Regions from separate parts of the Kitasatospora sp. NPDC047058 genome, predicted to be linked through region 1. Evidence: riboswitches for the same ligand, from Rfam matches in the RefSeq annotation. Region 1 holds a riboswitch; each other region holds the start of a gene.

Region 1 (3,431 bases):
GCTGCCCAGGTCGAGCCGGTCGGTGCCGCGGGTGACGCGCTGCTCGGCCTCGCGGGCGTCCTGCGCGGCCATCCGGGCCCGCTCGCCGGCGTCCAGGCTGTTGAGCAGCTTCTGCGCCTCGGCCAGCCGCTGCTGGATCTGCTGCTTGCTCTCGGCGAGCGCGCGGCGGGTCCGGTCCAGCTCGGTGAGTTTGGCGGCGGTCTCGGCCCGGCGCTGGTCGAGCCGGCGCTGGTGGGCCACCACCTCGTGCAGGGTCTCGTTCTGCCGCTCGGCCGCCTGGTCCTGGGAGCGGGCCTTGGAGAGGTAGCCCTCGGGGTCGGAGGAGAGCATCAGCTGGGCGGTCCGGGCCAGGCCGCCGCTCCGGTACTCGGCGCCGGCCACGGTGGCGAGGTCGCCGCGCAGCTGGTTCAGCTCGTCCTGGGCGACGGCGACCTGCTGCTGGAGGGCGCCGGTCTCGTGCTGCAGCCGCTGCTGGGCGTCGAGCGCCGCGTTGTACTGCTCCGAGGCCTGCTCGGCCTCGTCGTAGAGCTGCTCGACCCGGGCCTTGACGTCCTTGCGGTTCGACGGCGCGTCGGGTGCGCCGGGCGCGGCCTGGGCGGTGCCGCCGGCCGCCATGCCCAGGACGGTGGTGGCCGCCGCGGTGAGCACCAGCGCACGGGCGAGGGCGTGCGCTCCTGACAGCGGGGAACGGCGGTGCACGGCCATGCGGCGGCGGCTCCAATCCTGCGGCCCGGCCCCGCCGCCGCACCGGGACCGGGCGGCTCTCCAGCGGGAGTCCGGTGGCAGACGTTAGCGAGTCCGGGCGAGCGAGTCCAAACCCCTCCCAACCCGAATATTTGACCCCTAATCGGGCATCAGCCCGAGCCACCGGAAAAGCCGCAGGCCCGGCCTCCCGCGAGGGAGACCGGGCCCGTGAGCGCCCGAGCGGGATCAGACCCGCACGATGGAGGCCAGCGGCATGTTGGAGACGGCCTCGTAGCGGACCGAGGCACCCGGCTTGGGAGCGTGCAGTACCTGGCCGTTGCCCGCGTAGATCCCCACGTGGTGGGCGTCGCTGTAGAAGATCAGCAGGTCGCCGGGCTGGGCCTGGGAGAGGTCCGAGCCGATCCGGGTGCCGGCACCGGCCTGCTCCTGCGAGGTGCGCGGCAGCGACACGCCCGCCTGGTTGAACGCCCAGACCATCAGGCCGGAGCAGTCGAAGGAGTTCGGGCCCGCGGCGCCGTAGACGTACGGGCTGCCGACCTTGCCGGCGGCGATGGACAGCGCGGCGGCACCGCGCGAGCTGCCGGCGGCGGCCGGCTTGGGGGCGGGGGCGGCCGCCTGCGGGGCGCCGAGGTCGGTGCGGCTGGTGTCGCGGGAGGCGCGGTCGGCGTCCGCCTTCGCGGTGGCCGCGGCCTTGGCGGCGGCGTCGGCCTTCGCCTTCGCCTCGGCGGCGGCTTTCTCCTCGGCCGCGCGCATCGCCTGGCGCTCCTGCTCGGTCAGCGTGTTGAGCAGGTCCTGCGCCTTGGCCAGCTTGCCCTGGATCTCCTCCTTGGAGGCCTTCAGCTGCTGGGTGGTGGTCTCCAGCTCGCCGAGCTTGGCCTGGGCCTCGTTGCGGTCCTGGTCGAGCTTGCGCTGCTGTTCCTGGAGGTCCTTCAGCGCGCCGGACTGGGTGCTGCCGGCCTGGGTGAGCGCACCGGCCTGGTTCAGGAAGTTGTCCGGGGTGGACGAGAGCATCAGCTGGACGGTCGGCGATATGCCGCCGTTGCGGTACTGCTCGCCGGCGATCTCGGCGAGGCCGCCCTGGGCGTCCGTCACCGCGGCCTGCTGGCGGGCCACCTTGTCCTGGAGCTCGCCGACCTGCTTCTGCAGCTCCTGCTGCTTGGCCTGGGCGCCGTTGTACTTCTCGGTCGCCTGCTCGGCCTGCTCGTTGAGCTGGTCGACCTGCTCCTTGACCTGGTCCTTGGTCGGCGTCGGGTCGGCGTGGGCGCCGGACTGCGCGGAGAGTGCGACGGCGGCGGCGGCGACGCCGGTCAGGATCGAGACCTTGGCGCGGCCGGCAGGCTTGGGACGACGATGGGACGCCACGAAGGCGGACTCCTTCTTCCAACGCCCGCCTACCGGGTGAGCTGACGGGTTCGGGCCGGAAGCTGCCCTACGACGCCTCACCGGCCGTTCCACCGGCCGACCTGGCGCCGATTCACCCCGGAGGAACATGGTTCCCCGGCTCCGCTCCACAGCGGCCCCCGACTGCTGGGCTCCCCGTCGGACAGGCCGTGCGGCCCGTCCCGCTGCTTCACGAACTCGGCGGTAACCACCGCCGCCACCCAGGCTGGGTGATCGACTGTGCGGTGGTTCGAGGCACGACCCTAGTAACAGAACCGTGATCCGTTCAAATCCTTGTCAGAAAAATGACGGAAGAATAACCAAGTTCATTTGTGAATATGACCGGGCGTGACCGGTGCCGCACGCGGAGCTGATCGCTTGTCACGCCGTGGCCGGAAACGCCGGCGCCACCCCGGCCCGGGGGTGGCGCGGATCACAGGGCCGGGACGCGGCCCGCGGGCGTGCCGGTCCGTCAGACCCGGCGGATGGTGTTGATCGGCATGGCGTCGGCCTTCATCACCTTCACCACGTCACCGGTGTGCGGCGCGTGCACCACCATGCCGTTGCCGATGTACATCGCGACGTGGCTGCGGTCGCTGCGGTAGATGATCAGGTCGCCCGGCTGGGCCTCGGCGAGCGAGGGCACCCGGGCGCCGACGTTGCCCTGCGCCTGCGAGGTGCGCGGCAGCGAGATGCCGGCCTTCCCGTACGCCCAGACCATCAGGCCGGAGCAGTCGAAGGTGGTCGGACCGGTGGCGCCCCAGACGTAGGGCGAGCCCTGCTTGCTCATCGCGTTGGAGACGGCCGCACCGGCGTAGCCGCCGGCCTGCGGCAGGCTGCCGAGGTCGGCCCGCTCGGAGCCGCGCGAGGCCCGGTCGTCCTGCTGCTGCTGGGCGCGCAGGGCGGCCCGGTCGGCCGCGCTCAGCGAGTTCAGGAGGTCCTGGGCCTCCTTGAGCTTCTTGTTGACGTCCGCCTTGGACTGGTTCAGGTCCTTGGTGGTGCTGTCCAGCGAGGCCAGGATGGCGGCCGCCTCGGCCTTCTGCTGGTCCAGCCGGCGCTGCTGGTCCTGGAGGCCCTTGAGCGCCTCGGTCTGGCTGGAGCTGGCCTGCTGGACGCTGGAGGCCTTGTCGAGGTAGCCGGACGGGTCGGAGGAGAGCATCAGCTGGACGGACGGGTCGATGCCGCCGCTGCGGTACTGCTCGCCGGCCACGGCCGCCAGCCCGCCCTGAAGCTGGGTCATCTGGTCCTGGCCGCGGGCCACCTGGTCCTGCAGCTGGTCCGCCTGCTTGCGCAGCTGGTCCGCCCGCTCCTTGGCGCCGTTGTACTTCTCGGTCGCCTGCTCCGCC
Region 2 (3,431 bases), on a different contig from region 1:
CGCTGCTCGGTGGCGTCGTAGCCGACCAGCTCCGGGCCGATCTGCTCGATGACGGCCAGGACGGCCTTCTCCACGCCCTTGCCGAAGTAGCGGTTCTTGTCACCGTCGCGCAGCTCCAGCGCCTCGAAGGCACCGGTGGAGGCACCCGAGGGGACAGCGGCACGGCCGGTGCTGCCGTCGTCGAGGCCGACCTCGACCTCGACCGTGGGGTTGCCACGCGAGTCGAGGATCTCACGGGCTACGACGACATCGATGGACGGCACGAGGCATCTCCTAGCGGAAGCAGGTCCGGCTGACGATGGGTGCTGCCGGCCGGACGATTGCGGAGTCGTTACGACCAGAGCCTAACCGCACGGGCTCTCGGGGCCACGCTGACCTCGGCCCCGTCTCAGCGTGTGGCCGCTCTACCCACCGGTAGTTCACCTGGTTGCCCGGTGGAAGGCACACAGATGCGGACGAAGGGGGCCGAATCCGGCCCCCTTCGTGACGTCGGCGCGCTCGCGGACGTGCTGCGGCCGCGGTCGGCGGCGCTGGTCGTGGTCGGCGGCGTCGGCCGCGGTCAGCGGTCAGCGGCCAGCGGTCAGCGGTCAGCGGCGGTCCGGGCTGGCGTCGGCCTGGCCCGGCCCCGGGCCGACGCCGGATCAGCCGAGGTTGAGGACCTGGCCGGGCAGGATCAGGTTCGGGTCGGCGCCGACGGTGCCGCGGTTGCCGTCGTACAGCGTCTGCCACCCCCCGGAGACGTCGTGGGCGGCGGCGATGCCGGCCAGCGTGTCGCCGGACTGGACGGTGTAGCCGTGGCCGGAGCGCTGCTGGGCGGCGGGCGCGGCCGGGGCGCTCTGCGCGGCGGCCGGGGCCTGCTGGCCCGCGGACTGGCCCGCGTACTGCTGGTAGACGCCCGGGTGGCTGGTCCAGTACCAACCGCCGTCGTTCTGGTACCAGTACACCTTCGCGTCGGCGTCCCAGCCGGCGTGGCCCGAGAACTCCGGGGCCTGGGCCTGCTGCTGGGCCTGCGGCTGCGCGTACTGCTGGGCGGCGGGCTTCTGGGCCTGCGACTGGGCGGGCTGGGCCGGCTTCGACTGGGCGGGCTTCGGCTGGGCGGGCTTCTGGGCCGGCTTCGGCGCGGCGGGCTGGTGCGCGGCGGGCTTGGAGTCCGTGGAGGTGTCGACCGCGGCCGGGGCGCCGCCCTTGCTCAGGCCGGCCTTCTGCGAGCAGACCGGCCAGGCGCCCGGCCCCTGCGAGGCGAGGACCTTCTCGGCGACCGAGATCTGCTGGGCCTTGCTGGCCTGGTTGGCCTGCGGCGCGTAGGACGTGCCGCCGTACGCCTTCCAGGTGCCCGAGGTGAACTGCAGGCCGCCGTAGAAGCCGTTGCCCGTGTTGATGCTCCAGTTCCCGCCGCTCTCGCACTGGGCGACTGCGTCCCAGGTGGAGACCGGGGCGGCCGAGGCGCCGGCGGCGGTGAGGATCGGCATCGCGAGTCCGACGCCGGCCACGCCCGCGACGGCGATGGCCTTCTCGGCCTGGGTGCGACGACGGTGACGGCCAGTTCCAACGAACAGCATGAAGGTCCCTCTCCGCACGCCTGCGAGGTGAGCTGTCGGGTTCGGACCGGGAGGTGGCCCGGCCGCCGCGTGCGGAATCGATTCCGCTCGGGCGGCTTCACCCCAAGCCGTAGGGAAACGGCAACAAACCTGGTTCCCCCGCCCCTGCCCAGGGTCTGGTCGGTTTCCCGTGACGCGGCGGGCAGGATTCGGCGTTCCGCGCACGAGGTTCGCAGCTGCGAACTGAACGGAGAGTAGACAGATCCTCTTACCAATCACAAGCTCATATCGCCGATATCACACAGAAATTACGGCGCGTGGTCGATCGTCTGCCAACGAAGGCGATATGTCCGGTTTGATGGTGATTCAACCCCCGCGAAAGGACGTGCTGGCGACGCTCCGTCAGCGTGTCGCAGTCTCAGCCGGAGGTGCCGGAAGCCTCGGCGGACGCGTTCCCGGCCTTCTGCTCCGGGCTGAATTCGACCGGAAGTTCACGAAGTCCACGCATGATCAGACCACCGCGCCAGCGCAGATTGTCCGGGCTTTCGGCCAGCTGCAGATCGGGCAGCCGGGTGAGCAGGGTGGCCAGCGCGGCCCGCCCCTCCAGCCGGGCCAGCGGAGCGCCGATGCAGTAGTGGATGCCGTGCCCGAAGCCCAGGTGCGGGTTGTCCGTCCGGGCCAGGTCGAGGGTGTTCTCGTCGGCGAACCGCGCCGGGTCCCGGTCCGCCGCCGCGAGCACCACCAGCACCGGGTCGCCGACCGGGATCTCCACCCCGCCGATGGTCAGCGGGCTGGTCGCGAAGCGCCAGGTGGCCAGCTCCACCGGCCCGTCGTAGCGCAGGAGCTCCTCGATCCCGGTCTCCAGCAGGCCGCTCTCGCCGCGGGCGATCGACTCCTGCAGCAGCGCCCGCTGCCCCGGGTTGCGCAGCAGCGCGTAGGTGCCGTTGCCGATCAGGTTCACGGTCGTCTCGAAGCCGGCGAACAGCAGGATGAAGGCCATCGCCGCGGCCTCGTTCTCGGTCAGGTGCTCACCGTGGTCGCTGGCCCGGATCAGGCCGGAGATCAGGTCGTCGCCGAGGTCCGCCCGCTTGCGGTGGATCAGCTCCGCGAGGTACGCCCGCATCCGCTTCACCGCCCGGCCGACGCCGCCGCGCTGCCCGCCGCCGTGCCGGATCATCATCCCGGCCCAGTCGCGGAAGTCGTCCTGGTCCTCGGCGGGCACGCCGAGCAGGTCGCAGATCGCGTAGATGGGGAGCGGGAAGGCGAACTCGTGGATCAGGTCGGCGCTGCCGCGGGCCGCGAAGCCGTCGATCAGCCGGTCCGTGAGCTGCTGCACCCGCGGCGCGAACTCGGCCACCCGGCGCGGCGTGAACGCCTTCGACACCAGCCGGCGCAGCCGGGTGTGGTCCGGCGGGTCGATGTTCAGCAGGTGCGTCATCAGATCGGCCTGGCGCTCGCCCGGGATGCCGACCCGGCCGGTGCGGTGCGCCTGCTCGCTGTGGTGCACCGGGTTCTTGGAGAGCCGGCTGTCGGCGAGCGCCTGCCGGGCGTCCGCGTACCGGGTGACCAGCCAGGCCTCGACCCCGCTCGGCAGGGTGGTGCGGTGCACCGGCTCGTGCTCGCGCAGCCAGGCGTACGCCGGGTACGGGTCGGCGGCGAACTCCCAGGTGAAGAGCGGCGGGCGGGCGGAATCGGGCTGAACTGGCATGGGTCGACGGTATCCGGTGGGGATCCCGGCGCAGGTCCGGGTGCGGGTCCGGGTCGGGTGACGTGTGCGGGGCCCGCGTGCGGCCGCGGGTGCGGCTCCTGGGTGCGGCTGCGGGTTCGGCTCCTGCGTGCAGTCCTGCGTGCGTCCCGGCTCGGTTCGGGCGGGCCCGCCGGGGCCGGTCCCGG
Region 3 (3,431 bases), on a different contig from region 1:
CGCCGCCCTCCTCACCCTCGCCGCGCTCCTCCTCGGCATCCCGCCCACCGCCTCGGCGGGCCCCGCCGCGCCCGCCACCGCCGCCCTCACCCTGGAGGCCGCCTTCCCCGCCCCCGGCCACGGCTGGGCCACCGTCGAGCGCTACCTCGACACCACCCGGGCTTCCGCGCCGAGCAGTACCCGCCCGGCGGCCGCGGCGACCAGGACGGCGCCCGACTCGGCTACTTCGGCGGCGTCCGCCGGCCGTTCTCCGGACGCTTCCTGCTCTACTCCGCCGCAGGCTGGGACGCCGGCAGCCGCACCACCCCCGTCCTGCTCGTCCACGGCGCCAACGACAACGCCGACCGCGCCTGGGCCGCCCCGGACGAGACCGGCACCTGCGGCGCCACCGGCGGTGCCGCCTGCCCGTCCACCGGCCTCGCGCAGTACCTCGCCGCCGGCGGTCACCGGGTCTTCGCGATCGGCTTCGCCCACCAGCAGGGCGACAACCTGCTCCAGGCGCAGGCCGTCGGCGACGCGATCGCCCTGATCCGCGCCCGGCTCGGGGTGCCGCAGGTGGACGTGGTGGCCTGGAGCAAGCGCGAGGTCGCCGCCCGCGCGTACGTCTCCTCGGTGCGTCCCTCCTGGGGCCGGGCCTACGCGGGCGACGTCCGCCGCCTGGCCACCCTCGGCGGCCCGAACGGCGGTCTCGACTACGTGTACGCGCACGGCTGGGCGTTCTCGCTGGCCACCTGGCCGGCCTGCGGCGGCACCGCCGATGCACCCTCGCCGCACCTGTTCATGACCTGCTACGGCACGTACACCGCGCAGCCCTGCCTCGGCGTACTGCCCACCGGCGGGTACGACTGCTACCCGGGCCAGCGCCAGCTGCTCGCCCGCTGGGACGGCAGCTACGGGGTGGACGGCACCGCCCAGGACTGGTGGACCACCTACTACGGGGGCCAGGGCCTCTACACCGCGGGCCAGGGCATCCAGGCCGCCATCGACGCCGGCTCGCTGATCGGGCCGCTCCAGCGGGCGGGCATCCCGGCGGCGGTCCGGACCTACCTGCTGGCCGGCGGTTCGGCCGACATCCCCGGCGTGCTCAACGAGAACCGCGGGCCCGGCGACGGGATCGTCTTCACCCGCAGCGCGCTGGACACCACCGGGATCGGCACGGTCGGCGGCACCCGGCTGCTGGGCGGGCTCAACCACCTGGAGCTGGCCTGGGCGCCCGACGCGATGAGCCAGGTCGCCGCCTGGCTCGCCTGACCGCCGGCCCGCCTGGCCGCCCGCCCGCCCGCCTGACCGTCGCGCTGCCCGGCCACCGCGCCGCCCGGCCGCTGCGCCGCCGCCCCGCCGTCCGTCCGGACGGGCTCAACTGATCAACTTCGCACGGCCGTTGATCAACTCCGCCGCTCCCCGGTGTGACCTGCGCGACAACACCCGCCGTCGAGTTGTCGCGTCCCGGACGGCCTGCCTAGCCTGCTCGGACGTCCGCTTCGCGGACCTCCGCCGCCGGGACGCCGAGTCCTGTCCACCCGCCGGCGGGCAACCGAGCACCACAGCGGACGGGAGCGGGGGACCCAGGTCAGTGCCAGGCCCGCGCGCTCCCGCGCCCGGGTCGCGGCTAGGGGTGAAGCCGCTCCACGGGCGGCCGGGCAACCTCAGCCCGAACCCGACAGCTCACCTCGCAGGCGTCGCAGAGGACACTGCCATGCAGAAGCAGCCTGCCCGGCGCACCCCGCCGCGCCACGCCCGCCCCTCCCGCCGCGGCCGCAACGCGGCCTTCGCCGTCACCGGCGCGCTCGCCATCGGCGGCGCCGGACTGTTCGGCGTCCAGGCGGCGACCACCGCCCAGGCGGCGACGCCGACCGTCACCCAGGACAAGCTCACCCCGGCCACCATGGTCGCGGGCCAGGCCACCAAGGCCTCGCTGACCGTCCACTCCTCGGCCTGCTTCACCGCCAAGACGGTCGGCGTCGGAGTGCGCGACGCGGCCGGCCACGTCCTCGACTTCCCGGGCAGCGCCACCAACGCGCAGATCTGCCCGAGCGGCCTGTCGGTCACCACCGGCTCGCGCACCCTGCCGGCCGGCACCTACACCCAGTTCGGCTTCTGGCAGGACCTCGGCGGCACCTGGCACAACCTGCCCTCGCGGCAGCTGGCGGTCGCCGCCGCTGCCGCCACCCCGGCGCCGGCGCCGGCCCCCGCCCCGACGTCCGCCCCGACGCCCGCCCCCACGGCGACCGGCACCACCCCCGCCACCGCAGCGCCCGTCGCCGGCAAGAAGCTGACCTGGTCGGACGAGTTCAACAGCCTGGCCCTGGGCTCGCGCTGGACGGCCGACAAGAGCAGCTCGTACCACTACGGCGACCACAACCCCAACGACAACAAGCTCGACTGGCTGAACAAGAACAACGTCAGCGTCTCCGGCGGCGCCGCCACCTTCACCGCCAAGCCGGGCACCCACACGCTGGAGAACGGCAAGCAGTCCTGGGACACCGGCCTGCTCACCACCGAGTACTCCACCGAGGGCTTCAAGGTGAAGACCGGCGACTACGTCGAGACCCGGGTCAAGCTCCCGGCCGGCACCGGCGCCTGGCCGGCGCTGTGGACGTGGAACGGCACCAGCGGCAACCACGGCGAGATCGACACCTTCGAGTACCACGCGGACAACGCGAACCTGCTGGAGCTGACCAACCACATCAACCCGGACCACAAGTACGTCACCGACGCCAAGTCCATCGCCCACGACCAGTGGGTCACCGTCGGCACCCAGTACGGTGCCACCTCGGTCGACTGGTACATCAACGGCGTGAAGGTCTTCTCGGACGGCAAGGGCGTCGGCGCCGACTGGTCGGCGTACCTGATCCTCAACCTGTCCCTGAGCGCGGGGCAGTACCACCCCGCGCCGCAGGGCACGGCTCCGATCACCTTCGCCGCGGACTACGTCCGCGTCTACCGCTGATCCGCGGCCTCTGCTGATCCGCCCACCGCTGATCCGTTCACTGCTGATCCGCCGCCGCTGACCGCCTCCACCGCCGGTGGGGCGCCCGCCCCCGGGCCGGCCCCCTACCGCGCGGCGGTCGCGACGACCGGGATCTCGAACGGCTGCTTGTTGTTCGCCTCGTTCCCGTCGTCGTCGCCGCGCACCGCCACCCAGCCCCCGGTCAGCGTGCCGGGGGCCCGGACGGTGGTGTCGAGCCGGACCGGGACCAGTGCGGTCGCGCTCCGGAGCGCGCCCAGTCCGGCCGGGAAGCTGCAGCGCACCCGGTGGCCGTTCTGGAACACGTAGCAGTTCTCCGGGAAGAACGGCTCCTCGGGCCGCACCCCCGCGGGCAGGGTGATCACCACGGTGAACGGGGAGGCCGTCCGGTCCGGGCCGCCGTTGGCGACGAAGGCGTGCACCGTGGTGGTGCCGCCCGGCGCGGCGGGGTCCGCGTCCATCC

The links. A riboswitch is a leader RNA that binds a small molecule or an ion and turns the genes downstream of it on or off. The one in region 1 is predicted to bind cyclic di-AMP.
Region 2: another riboswitch for cyclic di-AMP. It lies ahead of ABZ885_RS05980 (transglycosylase family protein); the one in region 1 lies ahead of ABZ885_RS07405 (NlpC/P60 family protein).
Region 3: another riboswitch for cyclic di-AMP. It lies ahead of ABZ885_RS11410 (glycoside hydrolase family 16 protein); the one in region 1 lies ahead of ABZ885_RS07405 (NlpC/P60 family protein).

The regions. Positions count from the first base shown of each region.
Region 1 covers NZ_JBEYVJ010000031.1:17,752-21,182, reverse strand. The annotation lists gene ABZ885_RS07410 (NlpC/P60 family protein) at 1-705, opposite strand, end outside; gene ABZ885_RS07405 (NlpC/P60 family protein) at 931-2,067, opposite strand; cyclic di-AMP (ydaO/yuaA leader) riboswitch at 2,078-2,234, opposite strand; gene ABZ885_RS07400 (NlpC/P60 family protein) at 2,558-3,431, opposite strand, start outside.
Region 2 covers NZ_JBEYVJ010000024.1:20,606-24,036, forward strand. The annotation lists gene eno (phosphopyruvate hydratase) at 1-263, opposite strand, end outside; gene ABZ885_RS05980 (transglycosylase family protein) at 642-1,559, opposite strand; cyclic di-AMP (ydaO/yuaA leader) riboswitch at 1,561-1,730, opposite strand; gene ABZ885_RS05985 (cytochrome P450) at 1,957-3,246, opposite strand.
Region 3 covers NZ_JBEYVJ010000054.1:14,384-17,814, reverse strand. The annotation lists gene ABZ885_RS11415 (lipase) at 1-1,251, shown strand, start outside; cyclic di-AMP (ydaO/yuaA leader) riboswitch at 1,530-1,694, shown strand; gene ABZ885_RS11410 (glycoside hydrolase family 16 protein) at 1,697-2,950, shown strand; gene ABZ885_RS11405 (hypothetical protein) at 3,055-3,431, opposite strand, start outside.